Regions from separate parts of the Streptomyces liliifuscus genome, predicted to be linked through region 3. Evidence: riboswitches for the same ligand, from Rfam matches in the RefSeq annotation. Region 3 holds a riboswitch; each other region holds the start of a gene.
What was found. Region 3 has a riboswitch for cyclic di-AMP ahead of JEQ17_RS27345 (transglycosylase SLT domain-containing protein). Riboswitches for the same ligand answer to the same signal wherever they lie in the genome.

Region 1 (7,711 bases), 3.2 Mb from region 3:
GACTCCAGGATGCCGGTCAGCTCGTCGATCTCGCCGTTGAGCCGGTCGCGCTCGGTCTCCAGCTCGATGCGGTCGAACTTGGTGAGCCGGCGCAGCGGCGTGTCCAGGATGTACTGCGTCTGGATCTCGCTCAGCGAGAAGTGCTCGATCAGGCGCTGCTTGGCCTGGGCGGAGTTGTCGCTGGAGCGGATGAGACGGATGACTTCGTCGATGTCCAGCAGGGCGACGAGCAGGCCCTCGACCAGGTGCAGCCGGTCGCGCTTCTTGGTGCGGCGGAACTCGCTGCGGCGGCGCACGACCTCGAAACGGTGGTCGAGATACACCTCCAGGAGTTCCTTGAGGCCCAGCGTGAGCGGCTGGCCGTCCACCAGCGCCACGTTGTTGATGCCGAAGGACTCCTCCATCGGCGTCAGTTTGTAGAGCTGCTCCAGGACGGCCTCGGGCACGAAGCCGTTCTTGACCTCGATGACCAGACGCAGGCCGTGCGCACGGTCGGTGAGGTCCTTGACGTCCGCGATGCCCTGCAGCTTCTTCGAGCCGACCAGGTCCTTGATCTTGGCGATCACCTTCTCCGGGCCGACGGTGAACGGCAGCTCGGTGACGACGATGCCCTTGCGGCGCGCTGTCACGTTCTCCACGGACACCGTCGCGCGGATCTTGAACGTGCCGCGGCCCGTCTCGTACGCGTCCCTGATGCCGGTGAGGCCGACGATGCGGCCGCCCGTGGGCAGGTCGGGGCCCGGGACGTGCTTCATGAGCGTCTCGAGATCGGCGCCGGGGTGGCGGATCAGGTGACGGGCGGCGGCGATGACCTCGCCGAGGTTGTGCGGCGCCATGTTCGTCGCCATGCCGACCGCGATGCCCGACGAGCCGTTGACCAGGAGGTTCGGGTAGGCGGCCGGGAGGACCGACGGCTCCTGCTCCTGGCCGTCGTAGTTCGGGGAGAAGTCGACCGTGTTCTCGTCGATCGACTCCGTCATCAGGGACGTCGCGTCGGCCATCCGCGCCTCGGTGTACCGCATGGCGGCAGGCGGGTCGTCGTTGCCCAGCGAACCGAAGTTGCCGTGGCCGTCGACCAGGGGCAACCGCATGGAGAAGGGCTGGGCCAGGCGGACCAGGGCGTCGTAGATCGACGCGTCGCCGTGGGGGTGGAGCTTACCCATGACCTCGCCGACGACGCGGGCGCACTTCACATAGCCGCGGTCGGGACGCAGGCCCATCTCGTTCATCTGGTAGACGATGCGGCGATGCACCGGCTTGAGGCCGTCGCGGGCGTCCGGCAGGGCTCGGGAGTAGATGACCGAGTACGCGTACTCGAGGAAGGAGCCCTGCATCTCGTCGACGACGTCGATGTCGAGGATGCGCTCCTCGAAGTCGTCTGGCGGCGGGGTCTTCGTGCTGCGGCGGGCCATCGCTGCTGCGACTCCTTCACAGTCTCTGCCGGGGCATGAACGGGTTCTGACGGGCTCCATTGTGGACCGGCCCACTGACAACGCGGACCACGACCCGTCCGTACGGGCCTCCAGAGCCGGGTGTCCGGCCGCCCCAACAGGCGTCGCGGGCCGCCTTCTCGGCCTTTTCCACAGGCCTCGGAAGCGGCGGAGCCGCGTGCCCGCACAGGGCTTCGGAGGCCGTGCGGCCGCACGAGCGTACGGGCTCCCGGCGCCGCCCGCGTGCTCGCTCTCGGCGTACGCGCCGCGGGAACTTCGCCAGCTGTCCGCGCGCTTGCATACAGTGGCATGACTAGCAGGAATTCAGCAGTTTTCCGCGATCGAAGGGACGTACATGCCCATGGGTCACACGGCCACAGCTGAGGCCGGTTCCGGCGGCCTGACAGCGACCGAGCACCGCCTGGCCAACGGCCTGCGTGTGGTGCTCTCCGAGGACCACCTGACCCCGGTCGCGGCGGTGTGCCTCTGGTACGACGTCGGTTCGCGCCACGAGGTCAAGGGCCGCACCGGACTTGCCCACCTCTTCGAGCACCTGATGTTCCAGGGCTCGGGTCAGGTGAAGGGCAACGGTCACTTCGAACTGGTGCAGGGGGCGGGCGGTTCGCTCAACGGCACGACCAGTTTCGAGCGCACCAACTACTTCGAGACCATGCCCACGCACCAGCTGGAGCTCGCCCTCTGGCTGGAGGCCGACCGCATGGGCTCGCTGCTCGCCGCGCTCGACGACGAGTCCATGGAGAACCAGCGGGACGTCGTCAAGAACGAGCGCCGGCAGCGTTACGACAACGTCCCCTATGGCACCGCTTTCGAGAAGCTGACCGCCCTCGCCTACCCGGAGGGCCACCCTTACCACCACACCCCCATCGGGTCGATGGCGGACCTGGACGCGGCCACGCTGGAGGACGCGCGCGCGTTCTTCCGCACCTACTACGCGCCCAACAACGCCGTTCTCTCGATCGTCGGAGACATCGACCCGGAGCAGACGCTCGCCTGGGTCGAGAAGTACTTCGGCTCGATCGCGGGCCACGACGGAAAGCCCGCCCCGCGCGACGGCGCGCTGCCCGAGACCATCGGCGAGCAGCTGCGCGAGGTCGTCGAGGAGGAGGTCCCGGCCCGCGCGCTGATGGCCGCCTACCGGCTTCCGGAGGACGGCACGCGCGCGTGCGACGCGGCGGACCTGGCCCTGACCGTGCTCGGCGGCGGCGAGTCGTCCCGGCTCTACAACCGGCTCGTACGCCGCGACCGCACCGCCGTCGCGGCCGGGTTCGGCCTGCTGCGCCTCGCGGGAGCACCCTCCCTGGGGTGGCTCGACGTGAAGACGTCCGGCGACGTCGAGGTGCCGGTGATCGAGACCGCCGTCGACGAGGAGCTCGCCCGGTTCGCCGAGGAGGGCCCCACCGCCGAGGAAATGGAGCGCGCCCAGGCCCAGTTGGAGCGCGAGTGGCTGGACCGCCTCGGCACGGTCGCGGGCCGCGCCGACGAACTGTGCCGGTACGCGGTGCTGTTCGGCGACCCGCAGCTCGCCCTGACGGCCGTCCAGCGCGTTCTCGACGTCACGGCCGAGGAGGTCCAGGAGGTCGCCAAGGCCCGCCTGCGCCCCGACAACCGCGCGGTGCTGGTCTACGAGCCGACCGTCGCCGAAGAGGCCCAAGAGACCGACGCCGCTGACGACACCGACGAGGAGGCGGCCAAGTGACCGAGCTCGCCACGATGGAATTCCACCCGCAGCCCCAGGCCGGCGAGGCCAGGCCCTGGGCCTTCCCGGCCCCCGAGCGCGGCGCGCTCGACAACGGCCTGACCCTGCTGCGCTGCCACCGCCCCGGCCAGCAGGTCGTCGCCGTCGAGATCCTCCTGGCGGCCCCGCTGGAGGCCGAGCCGAAGGGCCTGGACGGCATCGCCACGATCATGGCGCGTGCCTTCACCGAGGGAACCGACAAGCACTCCGCCGAGGAGTTCGCCGCCGAGCTGGAGCGCTGCGGCGCCACCCTCGACGCGCACGCCGACCACCCGGGCGTACGGATCAGCCTCGAAGTCCCCGTCTCCCGGCTCCCCAAGGCGCTCGGTCTGCTCGCCGACGCCCTCAGGGCACCCGCCTTCGAGGACAGCGAGATCGAGCGGCTGGTGCGCAACCGGCTCGACGAGATCCCGCACGAGACCGCCAACCCGGCCCGCCGCGCGGCCAAGGAGCTCTCCCGGCAGCTCTTCCCGGCGACCTCGCGCATGTCGCGCCCGCGCCAGGGCACCGAGGAGACGGTCACCTCGATCGACTCGGCGGGCGTCCGCGCCTTCTACGAGAAGCACGTACGCCCCGCCACCGCGACCGCCGTGGTGGTCGGCGACCTCACGGGCGTCGACCTCGACGCGCTGCTCGGGGACACGCTCGGCGCCTGGACGGGATCGCAGGCCGAGGCCCGCCCCATTCCGCCGGTGACCGCCGACGACACCGGCCGCGTGATCATCGTCGACCGTCCCGGAGCCGTCCAGACGCAGCTGCTCATCGGCCGCGTCGGCGCCGACCGGCACGACCGCGTGTGGCCCGCCCAGGTGCTCGGCACGTACTGCCTCGGCGGCACCCTCACCTCGCGCCTGGACCGCGTCCTGCGCGAGGAAAAGGGATACACCTACGGTGTGCGGGCGTTCGGCCAGGTGCTGCGCTCCGCGCCGGACGGGACGGGCGCCGCGATGCTCGCCATCAGCGGATCCGTGGACACCCCGAACACCGGCCCGGCGCTCGACGACCTCTGGAAGGTGCTGCGCACGCTCGCGGCCGAGGGACTCACCGACGCCGAGCGCGACATCGCCGTGCAGAACCTCGTGGGCGTGGCACCCCTGAAGTACGAGACGGCGGCCGCCGTCGCGGGCACTCTCGCCGACCAGGTCGAGCAGTACCTGCCGGACGACTTCCAGGCGACGCTGTACCAGCAGCTCGCCGCGACCGGCACCGTGGAGGCCACCGCGGCCGCCGTGAGCGCCTTCCCGGTGGACCGTCTGGTGACCGTCCTCGTCGGTGACGCCGCGCAGATCGAGGAGCCGGTCCGGGCCCTCGGAATCGGCGAAGTCAGCGTCGTGACGGCGGAGTAGAGCGGAGCAGTACAACGCTTCTCCATGGAGAACCCAGGTGACTGAGGAGTCGCCTGGGTTCTCCTTTTGCCCGGACTTCAGCACTCGATCGGCGAGTTGTCCGTATTGGTAGAGAGGTTGCCCGTCTGCCCTGTGGCATGCGCTACAAAACCCTTGATCCGTTTGTTGATTGAAAGACGCCCCGCTTAGCGTCGGTCCGGCTGTTCGTCAGGCAGTGCGCCGCGCCCGCGGCACCGGACAGTCATCGCCGAGTCCCCGTACGGCGCGAGCCAGGGGAGCCGGGGACCCATATGTAGTCCCTGGGGTGAATCGGACGCCCTTCCCGAAGGGGGTCCGTAGGAGACCTTCCTGCTCCGAACCCGTCAGCTAACCCGGTAGGCGAGAAGGAAGGAAAGGACCAGCCACTTCATGGCGTTCACCCGCGCCACCGGGAAGCACCGTCGTCCCAGCCGCATGAAGCGCACGACCAACCGGACCGTCGGCGTCGCCGCACTCGCCACCACCGGTGTCGTCGGCACCCTGGCTGCTCCCGCACTCGCCGCCGAGAGCCCCGCAGAGCAGACCCTGACCCAGGCGATCACCATCGGCGACTCGGTCGCCGACCAGATCGACGCACAGGCCGCCGCCCAGCAGCAGGCCGCCGACGAGACCGCCGCCCGCGAGAAGGCCGAGGCCGCCGCCAAGGAGCGTGCCAAGGAAGCCGCGGAGAAGGCCAAGAAGGAGCGCGAGGTCAAGGCCCGCGCCGCCCGCGCGGCCGAGCGCGAGCGGCTGCTGAAGTCGTACACCGCGCCCATCTCCGGTTCGTACGTCTCCACCGGCTACAAGGCCGGCGGCGCCGTCTGGTCCTCCGGCAGCCACACCGGCATCGACTTCCACGCCGCCAGCGGCACCGCCGTGCACGCGGTGGGCGCCGGCACCGTCGTGGAGGCCGGCTGGGGCGGTGCGTACGGCAACCAGGTCGTCATCAAGATGAACGACGGCACCTACACCCAGTACGGGCACATGTCGTTCCTCGGTGTCTCGGTCGGTCAGACGGTCACGCCCGGCCAGCAGATAGGCCTCTCCGGGGCGACCGGCAACGTCACCGGGGCGCACCTGCACTTCGAGGCGCGGACGAGCGCGGAGTACGGCTCGGACATCGACCCGCTCGGGTACCTGCGCCAGCACGGCGTGAACGTCTGACGGAGGGCGACAGCTCCCCACGCGACGGCCCTCCACACGGCAGCCCTCCGCGCGACGGCCCTCCAGGCGCGGCACTGTCCCGAAGGCCCCGGCTCACCGAGCCGGGGCCTTCGCGCGGTCCTGATCACTTCCTGATGGCATCTCGACCACTTCTCGACCGACTTCGTACCGGACGACTGCCTGTTCAGAAGCGAGGTGTGTCCAAAAAATATCCACGGATTCCGGTCCGCCATCGGAATTTCCCGCTCTCTGCAATAGAGTCACCGAACAAGCGTCAATCGACCGCGTTTCGCGGGGGTTAAGGCGGAGGTCGGGTCATGCGTATTCCCGCGCACTCGGTATGCACGGCGATCCGTGACGACATCGTCGCGGGTGTCTACGAGCGCGGCGGCCGGCTCACCGAAGAACTGCTCGCGCGCCGGTACGGCGTCTCGCGGGTCCCCGTGCGGGAGGCTCTGCGCACCCTGGAGGCGGAGGGATTCGTCGTCACGCGCAGGCACGCGGGCGCGTGCGTCGCGGAACCCACCGAGCAGGAGGCCGCCGACCTCCTGGAGATGCGCATGCTGCTGGAGCCGCTGGGGGCCGCGCGGGCCGCCCAGCGCCGCACCGAGGCGCACCTCAAGGTGCTGCGCGGCCTGGTCAGGCTGGGCCAGGAGCGCGCCAGGAGGGGCAACAGCGAGGATCTGCGCTCACTGGGCGGCTGGTTCCACGAGACGCTCGCACAGGCCTCCGGAAGCCCCGCACTGACCTCCACGCTCGCCCAGTTGCGGCACAAGATCGCCTGGATGTACTCGGTCGAGGCGCCCGCCCATCCCGCCGAGTCCTGGGCCGAGCACGGCGCCATCGTGGACGCCGTCGCGCGCGGCGACAACGACCGGGCCAGGGCGATCACGGCGCTGCACACCGAGCGGGCGATGGCCGCGCACCGGCTGCGCTTTCCCGGCGGCGGTGACCGCGCGGAGCGTGTGAGGACTTCGCAACATCCCGTAAACACGGCGGGCCTGCGGCATTAACAGTGGCGCCGTATACAAAGAGAGTTATTCGTAGGGGTCTATTTCTGCTGCCCCTTTTCTCCACGTGCCGAGAATTCCCGCGCACGTGATTTCCGCATGCGCGGAACCGCGTGAGTGGAACTCGGCGCGAGGGCAGGCGAAGAAATTCCGGACGATGCCGACGGCGCGGCGGAAAGCCGCGCGCCGACGCGACGTACGGACAAAACGCCGACGCGGTCGTGGGAAAAGTGTCGCGCACGGCACGTACGCTCGAACCGTGCCGCTCGCCGCGCAGACGGAAACGGCGGAGCCGCGTCCCCCGGCATGGGTGGACGCGGCTCCGCCGTATGTGGTCCGCGAGATCAGACGGTCTCGGGAAGCTCCTCAAGGCCCTCGGCGACCAGCTTCGCCAGGCGGTCGAGCGCGGCGTCCGCGCCCTCGGCGTCGGAGGCCAGGACGATCTCCTCGCCACCCTGGGCGCCCAGGCCGAGAACCGCGAGCATCGAGGCGGCGTTGACGGGGTTGCCGTCGGCCTTGGCGATCGTCACGGGGACGCCGGAAGCCGTGGCGGCCCGGACGAAGATGGAGGCGGGACGGGCGTGAAGGCCCTCGGCCCAGCCGACGTTGACGCGGCGCTCAGCCATGTGATGCTGCCCTTCAGGTGTCTCACGGTTGTCTAGACCATTGTTCCATATCGTGAAGCGTGCCCCGAGCGGATGCGGATTCCGGGCCCGAGGCGGCTTCGGTCCCCCAAGACTGCCTCGCGCCCCTGTCGGACGCGAGCCCGCCGTCGCCGGGACGTGAACCCCTCGGAGGCGAACCCGGGGACCCGGACCCGCGACCGGGCCCGGGACATGAACCCCCGGGACGACGACCGGCCGTTGTCGGACCCGAGCCGTACTCTGGGCCCCATGCAGACCTCGCCGGACCGGCACGAGTACCCCGCTCACTGGGAGGCCGACGTCGTGCTGCGCGACGGCGGCACCGCGCGCATCCGGCCGATCA
Region 2 (7,711 bases), 1.1 Mb from region 3:
GATCGGCGCCCAGCTGTTCTGCGGCATGGCGTCCGTGACCGCCAACTCCCGCATGATCTACGCCTTCTCTCGCGACGGGGCCCTGCCGTTCTCGCACATCTGGCACACGGTGAGCCCGCGCACACGTACGCCTGTCGCGGCGGTGTGGCTGGCGGCGCTGGGCGCGCTGATGCTCGGCCTGCCCTACCTGATCAACGTGACGGCGTACGCGGCCGTGACGTCCATCGCGGTGATCGGCCTCTACATCGCGTACGTCATCCCGACCCTGCTGCGCCTGCGCAAGGGCGAGGCCTTCCAACGGGGCCCGTGGCACCTGGGCCGCTGGTCCCGCCCGATCGGCATCGTGGCGGTGGCATGGGTCGGGGTCATCACGATCCTCTTCATGCTGCCCCAGGTCTCCCCGGTCACCTGGGAGACCTTCAACTACGCCCCCATCGCGGTCCTGGCCGTCCTCGGCTTCGCCGCCGCCTGGTGGTTCGCCTCGGCCCGCCACTGGTTCCTCAACCCGAACCACGAACGCACCCACGCCCGAGAGGCGTCCCGAGCGGGGGCCCCGGATCCGGTGGACCCGTAACGCGCGCGCCTTGCCGCGCACCATCCTTCCGGCCTCCGCCGGAGCCCTGTGGGACCCTTCCGACCCCATCCGGCGTGGCCGCGTCACCGATACCCGATCGGAGTCTCGGCCACGTCCGGCTATGCTCGTTCCTGCATCGACACGGGTCGGTGCGTGCATCGGCCTGGTCCGACGCACGGACCCTTAGCTCAATTGGCAGAGCAGTGGACTTTTAATCCATTGGTTGTGGGTTCGAGTCCCACAGGGTCTACGCAAGAGCCCCCAGCTCAGAGACATTTCTGAGGTGGGGGCTCGGTTGTGTTTCGGGGCCTGCTCAGGTGATCACCAGCAACGCCGCCCACATCACCACAGCCAGACCCGGCAGGACGTACGCGATCAAGGTGATCGACATGCCTCGTCTGCGGCCGGTCCACGTGGTCCAGGTGGTGGCGTAGTCGGGGAGGCGTTGTAGTGCTCTTGCCTGGACGTGGCGGTAGTAGAGGCGGTGGCGGTGGCCGACGTAGAGCCAGGTGAGGGCCAGTACGAGGCCGAAGGCGGCCAGGACCCGGGCGGCCGCGAGGTGTTGCTCCGAGGCCAGGAGCGTCGTGTGGGCCACGGCGAAGAGTGACTGGCCCACCAGGAAGAGGTTGCCGCGCTGGAACAGCATCGTGTTCTCGTGCAGCGTGTGCTGCCAGAGTCTGTCGTCCTCCGCCATGCGCTGAGCTTCGCTGTCGTCCCCCATGACCGCACTCTGCCCTGTGGTCGCGCGGAGCCACCCCTTCCGTCAGAGATCCGCGATCGCCTCAGCCCGCCGTCAACTCCGCCAGCGGCAGCGTGTGCTGGGTCTGGAGGACCTTCGCGCGGAGGTAGCGGACGTTGTGGGCCGTCGTGAAGACGCCCGTCGGGACGCGGTGCCCGACCGTGATGCCGAGGTCCCGGAGCTGGTTCGCCTTGTCGGGGTTGTTGGAGAGAAGGTCCAGTTCCGTGATGCCGAGCGCCGTCAGCATCTGGGCCGCCGCCGTGTAGTCGCGGGCGTCCTCGGGAAGGCCCAGGGCCGTGTTCGCGGCGTACGTGTCGAGACCCTCGTCCTGGAGGGCGTACGCGTCGAGCTTGTTGTACAGGCCTATGCCCCGGCCCTCCTGGCGGAGGTAGAGCAGCACGCCGCCCCGGGTCGCGATCTGCTCGACCGCCTCGCGGAGCTGGGGGCCGCAGTCGCAGCGCGACGAGCCGAAGACGTCACCTGTCAGGCACTCGGAGTGGAGGCGGACCAGGGGGGTGGCTGAAGGGGCGGCCGAAGGAGTGCCGAGGATCATCGCCACGTGTTCCTGGCCGTCGGCCAGCCCGTGGAAGGTGACCAGTTCGGCGTCGACGCTGTAGCCGTCGTTGAAACGCAGCGGCACCCGGACGCGCGAGCGCTGGGTGGCGGCGGGGTAGTCGGGCATGCGGTTCTCCCGGTCCGATCGCTTACCTGCTTCAGATTTGAAACAGATCCTCGGATCGAGACACTACCCCATGCTTTAAAGTTGAAGCAACGAATATAGGTGATTGTGGTGGTTGCGGTGATTCCTCATGCTTCGCCGCTCTGCGGCCCTCCCGCGCACGGAGTCGACCGGCGTCGCCACGGGACGTCCTCTGGTGTCGCCTGTGGGTCGTCCCCCTCCAGGCCCCGCGCGATCACCGTGCAGATCTCCTCCAGCTGCCCCACCTGCTCCGGCGTGAGCTTGTCGAAGAGCGTCGCGCGGACCGTCTCGACGTGGCCGGGGGCCGTGCGCTCCAGGAGCGCCATCCCCTCGTCCGTGAGGATCGCGATGCTGCCCCGCTTGTCCATGCTGCAGTCCTCGCGGCGCACCGCCCCGTCCTTCTCCAGGCGGGTCACCGCGTACGTCAGCCGGCTGCGGGTGATCTTCGTGCTCTCCGCGAGGTCCGTCATGCGCAGACTGCGGCCCGGCGCCTCGGAGAGGTTGGCGAGGATGGAGTAGTAAAGGTGCGGCATACCGGCCTCCTGCTGGAGCTGCCGGTCGATCGCGTCCTCCAGGAGATGGGAGGCGGCGATGTAGGCGCGCCAGGCGCGCTGCTCCTCGGAGGTGAGCCAGCGGGTCGTCATGCCGCCAGTGTAGGTTTGTTTCAAACTTGAACCAAGCCCCGACCGTCCTCCGGGCGACACCGGGCCGCCGTCCGGGCAAGCCCCGGCTCCGCCTCCGACAGAGCCCTACAGGGCCCGAAAGAGTCCGAAAGAGAGCGCGTTCATGCCTCATCCCTACGTCCTGTTGTCCGCCGCCGTCTCCCTCGACGGCTGCCTGGACGACACCGGCCCCGGACGGCTGCTGCTCTCCGGACCGGCCGACTTCGACCGGGTCGACGAGGTACGGGCCGAGTCCGACGCGATCCTCGTCGGCGCGGGCACCCTGCGCGCCGACAACCCCCGCCTCCTCGTCAACTCCGCCGAGCGCCGTGCGGCCCGGGTCGCCGCCGGACGGCCGGAGTACCCGCTGAAGGTCACCGTCAGCGGCACCGGCGACCTCGACCCCGACGCCAACTTCTGGTCCACGGGCGGCGAGAAGATCGTCTATACGAGCGACGAGGGGGCCGAGAGGGCCGGCGAAGCTCTGCGCGGGCTCGGCGTCGACGTCGTCTCCGTCGGCCCGGACGTCGACTGGCGGGCTGTGCTCACCCACCTCCACGACGTGCGCGGCGTGCGGCGGCTCATGGTCGAGGGCGGTGGCCGCGTCCACACCCAGCTCCTCGGCGAGGGCCTCGCCGACGAACTGCAGCTCGCCCTCGCGCCCCTGATCGTCGGGGAGCCGGACGCGCCCCGGCTGTTCGGGCCCGGCGACTACCCGGGCGGCCCCCGCAACCGGCTGAGCCTGGTCGAGACGCGGCCCGTGGGGGACATCGTCCTCATGCGGTACGTCCCCACCGCGCCCGGCGCCGGGACCGTACCCTCCGCCGCCGACCACCGGTGGCTGGCGCTCGCCTGCGAACTGGCCGCCGAGTGTCCGCCCTCGCGGACCGCGTTCAGCGTCGGCGCGGTCGTCGTCGCGGCCGACGGTACGGAGCTGGCCCGCGGATACTCCCGCGAGTCCGACCCCGTGTCCCATGCCGAGGAGGCCGCCCTCGCCAAGATCGGGCCGGGAGACCCGCGGCTCGCGACCGCCACCGTCTACAGCAGCCTGGAACCGTGCGCCCGCCGCGCGTCCCGGCCCGCGCCCTGCGCCCGGCTGATCCTGGACGCGGGCGTACGCAGGGTCGTGACCGCCTGGCGGGAGCCGGACACCTTCGTGGCCGGCGCGGACGGGAGCGGGCTGCTGGCCGCGGCCGGCGCCGACGTCCTGGTGCTCCCGGAGTACGAGGCCGCCGCGAAGGCGCCCAACCGCCATCTCGGCTGACGGGCCGGGCGGACCGGTGCCGCCGACCGGCAGGTTTCATGCCAAACCCCCCGGTTAAGCGCGGGCGACATCAACGCGTGTGCTTTGGGTCCCGCGGATGGCGTACAGTGGTCTTAACGGCGCGGGGTGGAGCAGCTCGGTAGCTCGCTGGGCTCATAACCCAGAGGTCGCAGGTTCAAATCCTGTCCCCGCTACTGAAGGCCTGAGGCCGGAATCCGATCAAGGATTCCGGCCTCAGGTGTTTTCCGCGGGCCTTCTCCGCAGATCCTCTGCCCAGGTCTTCCCCTCGGGTGTTTCCGGGTGTCTTCACCCGCCCGGGTCTCGTCCGCTCGCCCGCCGCCCCCGCTCCCGGAAGCCTGGACAGGTGGAGGAGCAGGAGCCGGTGCGCGTCGAGCCCGTGGAGAGGACGGCCTCCTACCCACGCACCCTCGTCCGCGCGCTGTCGGCGCTGCTGATCGTCGCGGGTGTCTGCTACGACCTCCTCACCCCGCAGGACTTCACCGCCGCTCCGTTCCTCACGGCCGCCCCGCTCGTCGCCGCACCCTTCCTCTCGCTCGGCGTCACCGTGTGGACGGGGATCGTGGCGACCGCGGCCATGGCCCTCGTGCACCTCAGGTTCGCCTTCGACGCGGGCGCGGTCACCGAGGTCCTCACCGTGGCCACGACCGCGGCGCTCGCCGTCGGCATCAACCGGCTCGTGGTCCGCGGCAACGCGCGCCTCGCCACCGCCCGCGAGGTCGCGGAGGCCGCCCAGTGGGCCGTACTGCCCGAACCGGCGGCGCGGATCGGCGGCCTGGAGATCGCGGCACGGTACGAGGCCGCGCAGGAGGGCGCGTTCATCGGGGGCGACCTGTACGCCGTGCAGGACACCCCGCACGGCGTACGGCTCCTCGTGGGCGACGTACGGGGCAAGGGCATGGGGGCGGTCGCCGTAGTCGCCGTACTCATCGGGGCCTTCCGGGAGGCCGCCGAGCAGGAGGCGAGCCTGGAGGCGGTCGCCCAGCGGCTGGAGCGGGCGCTCGCGCGCGAAGGCGTCCGGCGCGACATCATCGAGGTCTTCGAGGACTTCACCACCGCCGTGCTCGCCGAGATCCCGCACGGCACCCCGGTCGTACGCCTCGTGAACCGCGGCCACCCCGGGCCCCTTCTGCTGTACGGCGACGGAGAGGTACGTACGCTCGCCGCGGCGGAGCCCGCGCTGCCGCTCGGGACGGGGGAGTTGGGGGCCTGGCCCGACCGCGCGCAGGAGGAGGAGTTCCCGGGCGGGGCCATGCTGCTCTTCCACACGGACGGACTGTCCGAGGCGCGGGACCGGCGGGGCGTCTTCTTCGATCCGGCGCGGCACCTGTCGGGGCGAGTCTTTCCCGGGCCCGACGAGCTGCTCGCCGCGGTGCTGGACGACGTCCTGCGGCACACCGGGGGCGGGGCCGCCGACGACATGGCACTGCTCGCGGTGCGGCGGCCGTGAGATGCGTCGCTCTTTCCGCGGCCCATATCACCGTTGGTAGTCGAACGGAATCCCTCCGCTCAACAACTGACGCACCATCAACAGGGCTCCCGTTCCTGAATGACGATCAACTCGCCCGATTTACCCCGCTCATGACCTGTAAGTCCAGGCCAAGAGCCTTAACGATCATCAGGAACAGCTTGGAATCCGGTGCCCGGGTCTATTAACGTTCGATAACGCAGCGCGGTCGTCCCAGCCGTCACAAGAGTCGGCTCCGTGCGCACGCGCCGAATCCCGCAAGGGAACCGGGGAACCACCACTTGGGGTGAATCGCTCGTCTTCGCGGTGTAGCGCACCGCGGTTGACGCGCGTAGGAGACCTTCCTGCTCCGAACCCGTCAGCTAACCCGGTAGGCGAGAAGGAAGGAAAGGAGTGCGCCTACGTGGCGTCCAACCGGCCTGCCCCCACACCCTCGTTCGTGCCGAATGAGTTGACGGGTGAGTCCTCGGGTGACAAGAAGCCCGACACCTTCGCCTACGGCGCCCGTAAGGACGAGGAGACGTGGGAGGTCTGGAATCCCAGCGCGGACACCGTCCTTCCCGTCCGCGGCCGGCACCGCGTCTCCAAGCAGCGCGGCGGAGGACTCGCCCGTAGCTCGACCGTTCTGGGCGTCGGTGTCATAGCCGCCGTCGGTGCGGGTGGCATGGCCACCGCGCAGACCGGCAAGCCTCCGGTGTCGATCTCGATCCCCGACCTGCCGAACGTCGGCTCGCCCTTCTCGGACGACGACGCCCCGGAGGGCTCCAGCACCCCGATCACCGCCGTCGGCCTCACCACCGCCGACGCCGAGCAGGGCAACTCGGACGCGGGCGAGGCCCTGCGCGCCCGCATCATGCTCCAGGCCGAGCAGCAGCAGGACCAGGTGGACCGCGAGGCCCAGGAGGCCGCCGAGGCCGCCGCCGCGAAGAAGGCCGCCACGCTGGCGGCCAAGGAGCGGGACGCCGCCGAGGCCAAGGTCGCCGCCGCCAAGAAGAAGGCGGACCAGGAGGCCAAGGAGAAGGCCGAGGCCGCACGCCTCGCCGAGCTCGCCAAGCAGTTCACGCTGCCCACCTCCTCGTACACGATCACCTCCACCTTCGGGCAGTCCGGCGCTCTGTGGTCGTCCGGCCAGCACACGGGTCTGGACTTCGCCGCTCCCACGGGTACCCCGATCAAGGCCGTTCACAGCGGCACGATCACCGAGGCCGGCTGGAACGGCTCGTACGGCTACCGCACGGTCCTCACGCTCGACGACGGCACGGAGGTCTGGTACGCGCACCAGTCGTCGATCGGTGTCAGCGTCGGCCAGAAGGTGGCCACCGGCGACATCATCGGCCGCGTGGGCGCGACCGGCAACGTCACCGGGGCGCACCTCCACCTGGAGGTCCACACCAGCGGTGGCGACGGCATCGACCCGATGGCGTGGCTGCGCGGCAAGGGGCTCACCCCGTAGGACGGCCCACCTCGTAGGACGGGCTCACCCCGCATGGGGCGGGCCCGACCGGTGAGGCGGCCCGAGAGGTTCCCGGGTGCGGAATACGGCCGTCCGGTACGGCCGTTGACCCATTTATGACCTCACTCCGCAAGCTGGGTTCGTCCGACCTCGACGTCTTTCCGCTCTCCCTCGGCGGCAACGTCTTCGGCTGGACCGCCGACGAGGCGCAGTCCTTCGCCGTGCTCGACGCGTACACCGCCGCGGGCGGGAACTTCGTCGACACCGCCGACACCTACTCGGCCTGGGTGCCGGGCAACGAGGGAGGTGAGTCGGAGACCGTCCTGGGCGACTGGCTCGCCGCGCGCGGTAACCGCGCCGACGTCGTCGTCGCCACCAAGGTCGGTGCGCACCCCCGGTACAAGGGCCTGTCCGGGGTGAACATCAAGGCCGCGGCCGACGCGTCACTGCGGCGGCTGAAGACGGACTACATCGACCTGTACTACACCCACTTCGACGACCCGTCCGTGCCGGTCGAGGAGATCATCACGGCCCTGGACGAGCTCGTCCGCGCCGGCAAGGTGCGCGCGATCGCCGCGTCCAACCTCTCCCCCGAGCGGCTTCAGGAGTCCCTCGACCTCTCCGACCGCGAGGGCCTCGCGCGGTACGTGGCGCTGCAGCCCCGGTACAACCTCGTCTCCCGTGACTCGTACGAGGGCCCGCTCCGGGACGTCGCCTCCCGGGCCGGTCTGGCCGTCGTCCCCTACTCCTCGCTCGCCTCGGGCTTCCTCACCGGCAAGTACCGGGCGGGTGCCGTGGTCGACAGCGCGCGGGCCGGGTCGGCGGGCGCGCAT
Region 3 (7,711 bases):
CGTCAGCGACTCCCATCCGCCCGCCACGGTGTACCCGACGCTGCCGGGCCGCTGGGTCGGCGATCCGGCCTGGCCCTCTCCCCTGGTGGCCCCGGTGACGTACGCCCTCAGGGGTGAGCCCGTGGTGGTGCGGTCCCCCCAGCACACGGGGGTCGACGCCGGCCGTTTCTTCCCCTTCGGCAACGACGCGGACCTGCCGCCCGACCAGCGGGACGAGGACGGGAGGTCGGCGTGCTTCGACTTCGCGGTCCCGGAGGAGATCTGGGTGCTGGGCCGCCCGCGGGTGCGGTTGAGGCTCACCACGGAGGCGACGTGTGGACAAGTAGTGGCCCGAATCTGCGACGTGGCCCCGGACGGCTCCTCGACCCTCGTCACCCGGGGCGTTCTGAACCTGTCAGCCCGGCATGGCCGTGACCAGGTGGTTCCCTGGAAACCGGGCTCTACGGAGGACGTGGTTCTCGACCTGAACGCCATCGGCCACGCCTTCCCTCCCGGCCATCGTGTGCGTCTCGCCGTCTCCTCCGCGTACTGGCCGTGGATCTGGCCCCAGCCGGGTTCGGAGGCGGGCTTCACCCTCACCCCTTCGGGGAGCGTGCTGGAACTCCCGCTCCGCGCACAGGAGTCGGACCCGTCCATCTCCTTCGAGGAGCCGGAGCAGGCGGAGCCCATGGGGGTCAACTTCCCCGCGACCCTGGACGAGCCGCGCCCCGAGCGCCTTGTCGTCCGCGATGTCGCCAAGGGTGAGTGGCGCCTGGAGGTGGACCCGCGGTACGGAGGCACCCGGGTGTATCCCGACGGCCTCGAATTCACCGAGGAGGCCCTGGACACGTACACGATCGTCGAGTCGGACCCGCTGTCCGCCCGCGCCCGCTCGGACTGGTTCGTCCGGCTGCACCGGCCGGACCTGCCGTGGGACGCGAGCGTCGAGGCACACTCCGAAACCACCTGCGACGAGGCGGACTTCATCACCTCGAACGAGGTGATCTGCAAGGACGGTGACGAGGTGGTGTTCCACCGCACCTGGGAGAAAAGGATTCCGCGGACCGCGGGGTGAACTCGTACGCTCCCCGCATGACGGCGAACGCGTACATGGGCCACACGACCTCAATCGCGTGTGCAGGGACCCCATGACCGCATACGCTTATGTGGGGCCCGATGACATAAGGGAGGCCGTCCGGCCTGGCGGGGGCGGCGCCCGGATCCGGACCCCGGCCGACCTCGACGCCTTCCTGTCCGTCCGCCCCGCCGACGAGCTCGCCGAGCCGTTCACCTTCGTCGTCGACGCCTCCATGACCCTGCGCCTGGCTCCACGCCGCTCCGAACACGTGGCCTGCGCGGACGGGAAACCGGTGCGCGCCGCCGGGGAGTTGGGCTTCGCTCGGGCCGCCTCCGGCTGGGAGATCACGTACGCGAGCAACCAGTCCACCGGCTACTGCCCCGACCCCGAGTCGTGGCGGTCGCTCGCGGCGGCCCTCACCCGCGTGGGCATCGACCGCACAGACGCCGGAACCGGTGGCTACACCCACCCGATCACCTACCGCCGCTGTCCGTCCTGCGCCGGGTGGAACTCCGTACAGGACGCCCACTTCGTCTGTGCCCTCTGCGACGCCGACCTCCCGGCCGACCACCGCACCGGCCCGACGGACCTCGCGCTCCTCGCCGACGAGGAGGGCAATTCCGTCAGGATCACGGTCCTCGGCCGGCACCCGCGGATGGTGGCGGGCCTCGCTGCCGAGATCGTCGTTGAGACGCCTTTCGTCAGCGGCCGCCTCGAACTCTCTCTGTGGCGCCGCCGACTTGAGACCTGGGGGAACGCCCTGGACGCCGCATTGCATCGCGGCGAGGACATCTCCTGGATGACGGTGGAGCGAGGCCCGTCGATTTCCATTCGGCTCACGGGAGAACGGGATTGCCCAGAGGTGATCGTGGAGGACGACACGATTTCCATGGCCACCGTGTGCGTCCCCGTCGATCTTCCCGGGAACTGGATCGACAGCCATCGGCAGAAACTGCGTGAGGTGCTGACCCTCTGGAACCCGGAGGACTGAACTCTCCGGAATCCCGAAGAGCGGCGAGAACATATCTGGACAAGTAGTCCCTTATGTCGACTGGGCGGACATCCAGACTCCGCCCGACTTGCCCACATTAAGCACATGAAGCACTTAATTCCCCACCTGTGCCAGTGAATTGAGTCACGTCCGTCCCGGACGGTCACTTTGCCCGGCCGGTCGATTCACCTTTGCTCAAAGCAAGTTGAACTTCGCCTTCCGAATGGATCAAGAATTCCCATCCGTCCCGAACAGGCAAATGACATCGCGATGTGAATTCTGGGCTTGTTCACGGCATGTGCTCTCGCATACGTTCACGTCACTCCGGATGGACCGCCTAATCCTGCCGCCGCCCGGAGATCCCAACCACCCATTCACTCGCGTACGGCAGGAGCGGGGGACCCAGGTAGGCCGCCGGTCCGGATTCCGGAACGGCTCGGGGTGAAGCCGCGTGCAGCATGCGGCCGGGCAGCTCCCGCCCGAACCCGACAGCTCACCTCGCAGGCGTCGGAGAGGAAACGCGCCATGGCCGCACGAGGCAAGCACCGCCGCCCCAGAATGAACACCCTCACGCGTGGCATCGTCGCCGCGGGAACCGGCGGAGCCGCGCTCGCGCTCCCCCTCGTGGGGGCCACCGGCGCCCACGCCGCACAGCCGACGCAGACCGCCCAGGCCGCACCGTCCGCGGTCCCGCAGGTCTCGCTCGTCACGTACAAGGTGGTCGCGGGCGACACCCTGACCAAGATCGCCAAGAAGCACTCCACGAGCGGCGGCTGGCAGAACCTGTACAAGGCCAACCGCGCGGTCATCGGCAACGACCCGGCGGTCATCCGCCCGGGCCTCAAGCTGACGGTCGGCACGAAGAACGCCCAGACCTCGGCGAAGAAGGCCACGGCGACCAAGGCGACCACCGCGTCCGCCGTCACCCCCGCCGCCGCGAAGACGTACACGAACGACCTCGACGGCTGGATCAAGGAGTCGCTGGACATCATGGCCCAGCAGGGCATCCCGGGGTCGTACGACGGCATCTACCGCAATGTCATGCGCGAGTCGTCGGGCAACCCGCAGGCCATGAACAACTGGGACTCCAACGCCGCGGCCGGTACGCCGTCGAAGGGGCTCCTCCAGACCATCGACCCGACCTTCAACGCGTACCACGTGGCCGGCACCTCGATGGACCCCTTCGACCCGGTCGCCAACATCACGGCGGCGTGCAACTACGCCGCCGCGAGGTACGGCTCGATCGACAACGTCTTCGGGGCCTACTGAGCGGGCCGACGGCGAACAGGCCGCCGGTACCGGGCGGGCCGGTACCGCGAACCTGTACCGGGCGGGCCCGCGACGAGGGGAACCCACCTCTCCGCGGGCCCGCCCGGTGCCGCGCCTTCTCGGCGACGCGGAGCTAGGGCCGCGGGCCGAAGAGCCGTTCCAGTACCACCGCGATCCCGTCGTCCTCGTTCGACAGGGTCACCTCGTCGGCCACCGCCCGGAGTTCGGGGTGCGCGTTGGCCATCGCGACGCCGTGGGCCGCCCAGTCGAACATCGGGATGTCGTTGGGCATGTCACCGAAGGCGATCGTTGTGGCGGGGGTGAGGCCGAGATGTTCGGCCGCCAGGGCGAGCCCCGTCGCCTTGGTCACGCCACATGGCTGGAGTTCGACTGTGCCGGGTCCTGACATCGTGACCGTGGCGAGGGAACCGACCGCTCCGCGGGCCGCGGACGCCAACTCGTCGTCGGACAGCAGGGGATGGCGCAGCAGCACCTTGCTGATGGGTTCCGTCCACAGGTCGTCGCGACGCAGGACGCGGACCGCTGGGAGTGTCGGGTGCGGCATCTCGTACCCCGGCTCGATGAGCGTGAGTCCGTCGACCCCGTCCTGGTCGACCGCGGCGTACACGTCCCCGACCTCCGCCTCGATCTTGCCGAGCGCCGTCTCGGCCAGCTCGCGGTCGAGGGTGACCGACCAGACCATGCGCTCGGCGCCGGCGTCGTACAGCTGCGCCCCCTGACCGCACACCGCCAGTCCCTGGCTGCCCAGTTCGTCCAGCAGGGGGCGTACGCGTGGTGCCGGGCGCCCCGTCACCACGAGGTGCCTGGCACCTCTCCCGATTGCCATCGCCAGCGCGGCGCGTGACCGGTCCGACAGGGTGTCGTCGCCTCGCAACAACGTCCCGTCCAGGTCAGTGGCGATGAGTGAATATGCAATCGGTGCGGCCATGATCAGAGAATACGGATCGAACGCCCCAACGACTCGACGGGAACCGGACGTCGTCCGGTATCTCGTCAGGCACAGGGGTGCCCGTCGGCACCATCCGTCGGCCGCCCGGAGGCAAATCGCAGGCGCCGAGGAGCAGTTGACCATGGCCGCCCTGCTCCCGAGCCCCCGGTCAACCGGCCCCTCGCCCGCTCTCGGCCCCGCCTCCCCGTGCCCGGCCTCGCCCCGTGGACACGGCTCGCGCACGGCCTTCGCGGCCGCTCGGCGGCTTCAACGACGCGTCGATGCGTACGCGCACGAAGCGGAGGTTCCGTTCAGCCGCGCGCCCCCACCAGATGCCGGACCAGCCTCGGTGAGGCGAACTCCGTGCCGCACACGAACCGCATCACGGGCCCGTACGAAGCCGCCGCCGGCAGCCCCGTGAAGTACAGCCCGGGTACGGAGGACCTGAACCCGGCGCCCAGCTTCGGTGTCCCCCGGCTCACCGCCAGCTCCGTACGCAGTTCGTGCCCGAGGAAGTCCATCGCCGCGAGATCGACGCGGTATCCGGTCGCGGCGACGACGTGGTCCGCGGAGAGTTCCTCGACGCGTCCGTCGAGGGTCCGGACGGCGAGGGCCGGATGGCCACCCTCCGATCCGGAGCGGACGATCCGCGACACCTCGCTCACCCGCACCGTCCCCTCGAACCGCTCCCGCAGCCACCAGGCGCCGAGCGGGCCGAGCACCCGGCGGACGAGGAAGTGCCGGGCCTGCGGCGGCAGATGGCGGTACGGGTGGGGGTAGTAGCTGAGTGCCCACAGCGACCAGGCCCGTCCGAAGGGCGACCCGGGGCGCAGCCTCGGCTGCGTCCAGGGGGGCGCGCCGAAGGCGACCGATCCCTTGCCGCGCGCCACCACGCGCACCTGCGCGCCCGCCTCAGCCGCGAGCGCCGCCGTCTCCAGGGCGGACTGGCCCGCCCCCACGACGATCAGCTCCTTGCCGGAGAACCGGGACAGGTCGTGGAGCTGCGAACTGTGCGAGACGGGCCCCGTGGGGGTCGGTCCGTCGGGCGCGGCCGCGGCCAGCTCGGGCGGCAGATATGCCAGCCCGGACAGCCCTGTCGCGACGACGACCGCCCGAGCGGTGAACAACTCCCCGGAGTCCAGCTTGAGTTCGAAGCCCGCCGGGCCGCGCCGACCGCCCCCTGGGCCACCCCGTTGACCGATCCGCCCGGTGTCCCCCTGATGGCCGCGCCGGTCGACCGAGACGACCCGCACCCGCTCCAGGTCCGGCACGAGCTTCTGCCGGAACCACTCCCCGTACGCGACGAACGTCTCGACCGGGACGATGTCCTCGTCCGTGACGAGTCGGCGGATGCCGGCCGCGTCGCAGTAGTCGACGAGGTTGTGCCCGCGCTGCGGGGCGTCGATGTTCGAGGCGGCCGGGGTCGACTTCAGAAGCATCCCCTCAGGCATGTGAGCGCGCCAGCTCACCATGGGCTCACCGAACACCCGTACCGGAATGCCGCGCGCTCGCAGATGCGCGGCGGTGGACAGGCCGAAGGGCCCGGCACCGATCACTGCCACCGGCTCCATCACGAAGTCCCCTCCCCAGGACGCTGCTTCGCCGTACGTACTGCTCGCGTACTGCTCGTTCTTGGTCGGACAGGCCCCTCAACCCGCGGTCGCGCGGGCACTCCGGCGGTTGGTCCGCCACAGCTGGTACATGTGCTTCACTCCGGGCCGTACGAAGCGCGCGAGCATGGTGAAGAACGGCCGCAGATCGTCCGCCGCCAGCCACGCCAGCTCCGTGCCGCTCGCGTGGGCGGGGGCGTGCGGTGTCGTGTAGCCGCTGCGGCGGTACGCGAGCAGGGCGGGCAGGTCGATGTTCTCCACGATGTACCGCCGGCCCGCGAGCTGTTCCCCCTCCGGAACGGTGCGGCCGGTCAGGTCCAGATGCATGGCACGGACGACGTCGATGCCCGACTCGCTCTCGAAGAGCCGGAACTGCGCGCCCATCCGCGGGTTGAAGTCGAGCAGTTTGTAGCGGCCGTCGCGCCGGTCGAAGCGCAGGTCGAGGTCGACGACGCCGCTGAAGCCGATCTGTTTGATGAAACGCGCCGCGATGTCCGCGAGTTCCGGATTGTCGACCACGTACGCGTTCGCCGTCATCCCCGCGTGCGGCGGCCAGGAGCGGACCTTGACGCCGGTGAACATGGCGAGCGGCGTCGAGTCGGCGTCGAAGTAGGCGTGCACGATCCAGTCCTCGGCGTCCTCCCTGGGCAGATACTCCTGGAGGATCACCCCGGGGTGCTCGCCCCAGCCGCGCGCGAGCGCGAGCAGCCCGTCGCGGGTCGCGATCCGGGTCGTCCCGCTCACGGCCGGGCGCGAGCGGCGCACGAAGGCCTCGCAGTTCTTGGCCACGAGCGGGAAGGCCGCCTTCGCCGCGAAGTCCTCGATCTCCTCGTACGACTCCGGGCAGGCGGACTCCGGGCTGGGTATGCCGTGCTCCAGGCAGAGTTCGTGCAGACCCTGCTTGCTGGCGAGGCGGCGCGGAAGGCCGGCGTCCACTCCGGGAAACAGGAAGCGGTCCGCGAGTTCCGCCTGGTGCTCGGCGATCAGCACCGCGGCCTCCTCGTCGGTCGGGATCAGCACGGTGGGCCGGCCGATCCGGCGCCCGACGCGCAGCAGCCCCTCGACGAGCCGCTCCGGCCGCTCCGTGCCCGTGGTCGGCCAGACGAACGCCTGCCGCAGATGCCGCGAGGCGGCGGCGGGCGTGTACCGGTCCTCCGTGATCGCGTACATCGGTACGCCCAGGCGCCCGAGGCTGCGGATCGCGCCCACTCCGCCGTGGTGCAGCGGGTAGTCGCCGAACTTCACGATCAGGCCCGGCACTTCCCGGTCCAGGTCGAAAGGCACGCCGGAAGGCATGCCTGCGGAGCTTCTGGCCACGGGTCCCCCCACGTGTCCCCCCTACGGACGCGGACCCAACTCGCCCGTGTCCCCCGAATGGACGCTAAGCCGGAATCAACCACTCCGACCCGGGCCCCAATCGGACATTGCGAACTCTTGCGCACCCTTTAGAACGGACATTGCGAACCCTTTAGACACTGCCCAAGAAGGGCAACTCCCCCGTAACGTGTGCCCCACCCACACGGAAAGCGAGGCAGCACCCCATGCCCCCCTTCGATGTCCCCGAGGGCGATCCCTTCGGCCCGCACAATCTTCCGTACGGCGTGTTCTCCCTTGGCGGGCCCGGCACCGGATCCGACAGCGGGTCCGACGGCAAGTCCAACAGCGACTCCGGCCGGCGGAGCGTGGGCGTTCGGCTGGGCGACCACGTGCTGGACGCGGGGGCCGCCGCCGTGGAACTCGGCTCCCCGTACGCCGCGCTGCTCGCCCGTCCCTCGCTGAACCCACTGCTCGCGGCCGGCCGCACGGCGTGGTCGGACGTGCGGCGCGCGATCACG

Region 1: linked by a shared signal. The riboswitch ahead of JEQ17_RS13275 (M23 family metallopeptidase) and the one ahead of JEQ17_RS27345 (transglycosylase SLT domain-containing protein) in region 3 are both predicted to bind cyclic di-AMP.
Region 2: linked by a shared signal. The riboswitch ahead of JEQ17_RS22065 (M23 family metallopeptidase) and the one ahead of JEQ17_RS27345 (transglycosylase SLT domain-containing protein) in region 3 are both predicted to bind cyclic di-AMP.

What each region holds. Positions count from the first base shown of each region.
Region 1 covers NZ_CP066831.1:3,146,790-3,154,500, reverse strand. The annotation lists gene JEQ17_RS13290 (DNA gyrase/topoisomerase IV subunit A) at 1-1,412, opposite strand, end outside; gene JEQ17_RS13285 (M16 family metallopeptidase) at 1,786-3,147, shown strand; gene JEQ17_RS13280 (M16 family metallopeptidase) at 3,144-4,532, shown strand; cyclic di-AMP (ydaO/yuaA leader) riboswitch at 4,768-4,928, shown strand; gene JEQ17_RS13275 (M23 family metallopeptidase) at 4,941-5,714, shown strand; gene JEQ17_RS13270 (GntR family transcriptional regulator) at 6,032-6,727, shown strand; gene JEQ17_RS13265 (HPr family phosphocarrier protein) at 7,069-7,350, opposite strand; gene JEQ17_RS13260 (bifunctional acetate--CoA ligase family protein/GNAT family N-acetyltransferase) at 7,618-7,711, shown strand, end outside.
Region 2 covers NZ_CP066831.1:5,210,032-5,217,742, reverse strand. The annotation lists gene JEQ17_RS22105 (amino acid permease) at 1-574, shown strand, start outside; tRNA gene JEQ17_RS22100 (tRNA-Lys) at 752-824, shown strand; gene JEQ17_RS22095 (RipA family octameric membrane protein) at 888-1,295, opposite strand; gene JEQ17_RS22090 (GTP cyclohydrolase II) at 1,357-1,995, opposite strand; gene JEQ17_RS22085 (MarR family winged helix-turn-helix transcriptional regulator) at 2,121-2,657, opposite strand; gene JEQ17_RS22080 (dihydrofolate reductase family protein) at 2,800-3,939, shown strand; tRNA gene JEQ17_RS22075 (tRNA-Met) at 4,060-4,133, shown strand; gene JEQ17_RS22070 (PP2C family protein-serine/threonine phosphatase) at 4,304-5,407, shown strand; cyclic di-AMP (ydaO/yuaA leader) riboswitch at 5,662-5,817, shown strand; gene JEQ17_RS22065 (M23 family metallopeptidase) at 5,829-6,878, shown strand; gene JEQ17_RS22060 (aldo/keto reductase) at 6,995-7,711, shown strand, end outside.
Region 3 covers NZ_CP066831.1:6,355,605-6,363,315, reverse strand. The annotation lists gene JEQ17_RS27355 (CocE/NonD family hydrolase) at 1-1,054, shown strand, start outside; gene JEQ17_RS50730 (DUF5959 family protein) at 1,128-2,048, shown strand; cyclic di-AMP (ydaO/yuaA leader) riboswitch at 2,406-2,570, shown strand; gene JEQ17_RS27345 (transglycosylase SLT domain-containing protein) at 2,574-3,317, shown strand; gene JEQ17_RS27340 (HAD family hydrolase) at 3,451-4,266, opposite strand; gene JEQ17_RS27335 (FAD-dependent oxidoreductase) at 4,578-5,840, opposite strand; gene JEQ17_RS27330 (carboxylate--amine ligase) at 5,916-7,172, opposite strand; gene fahA (fumarylacetoacetase) at 7,418-7,711, shown strand, end outside.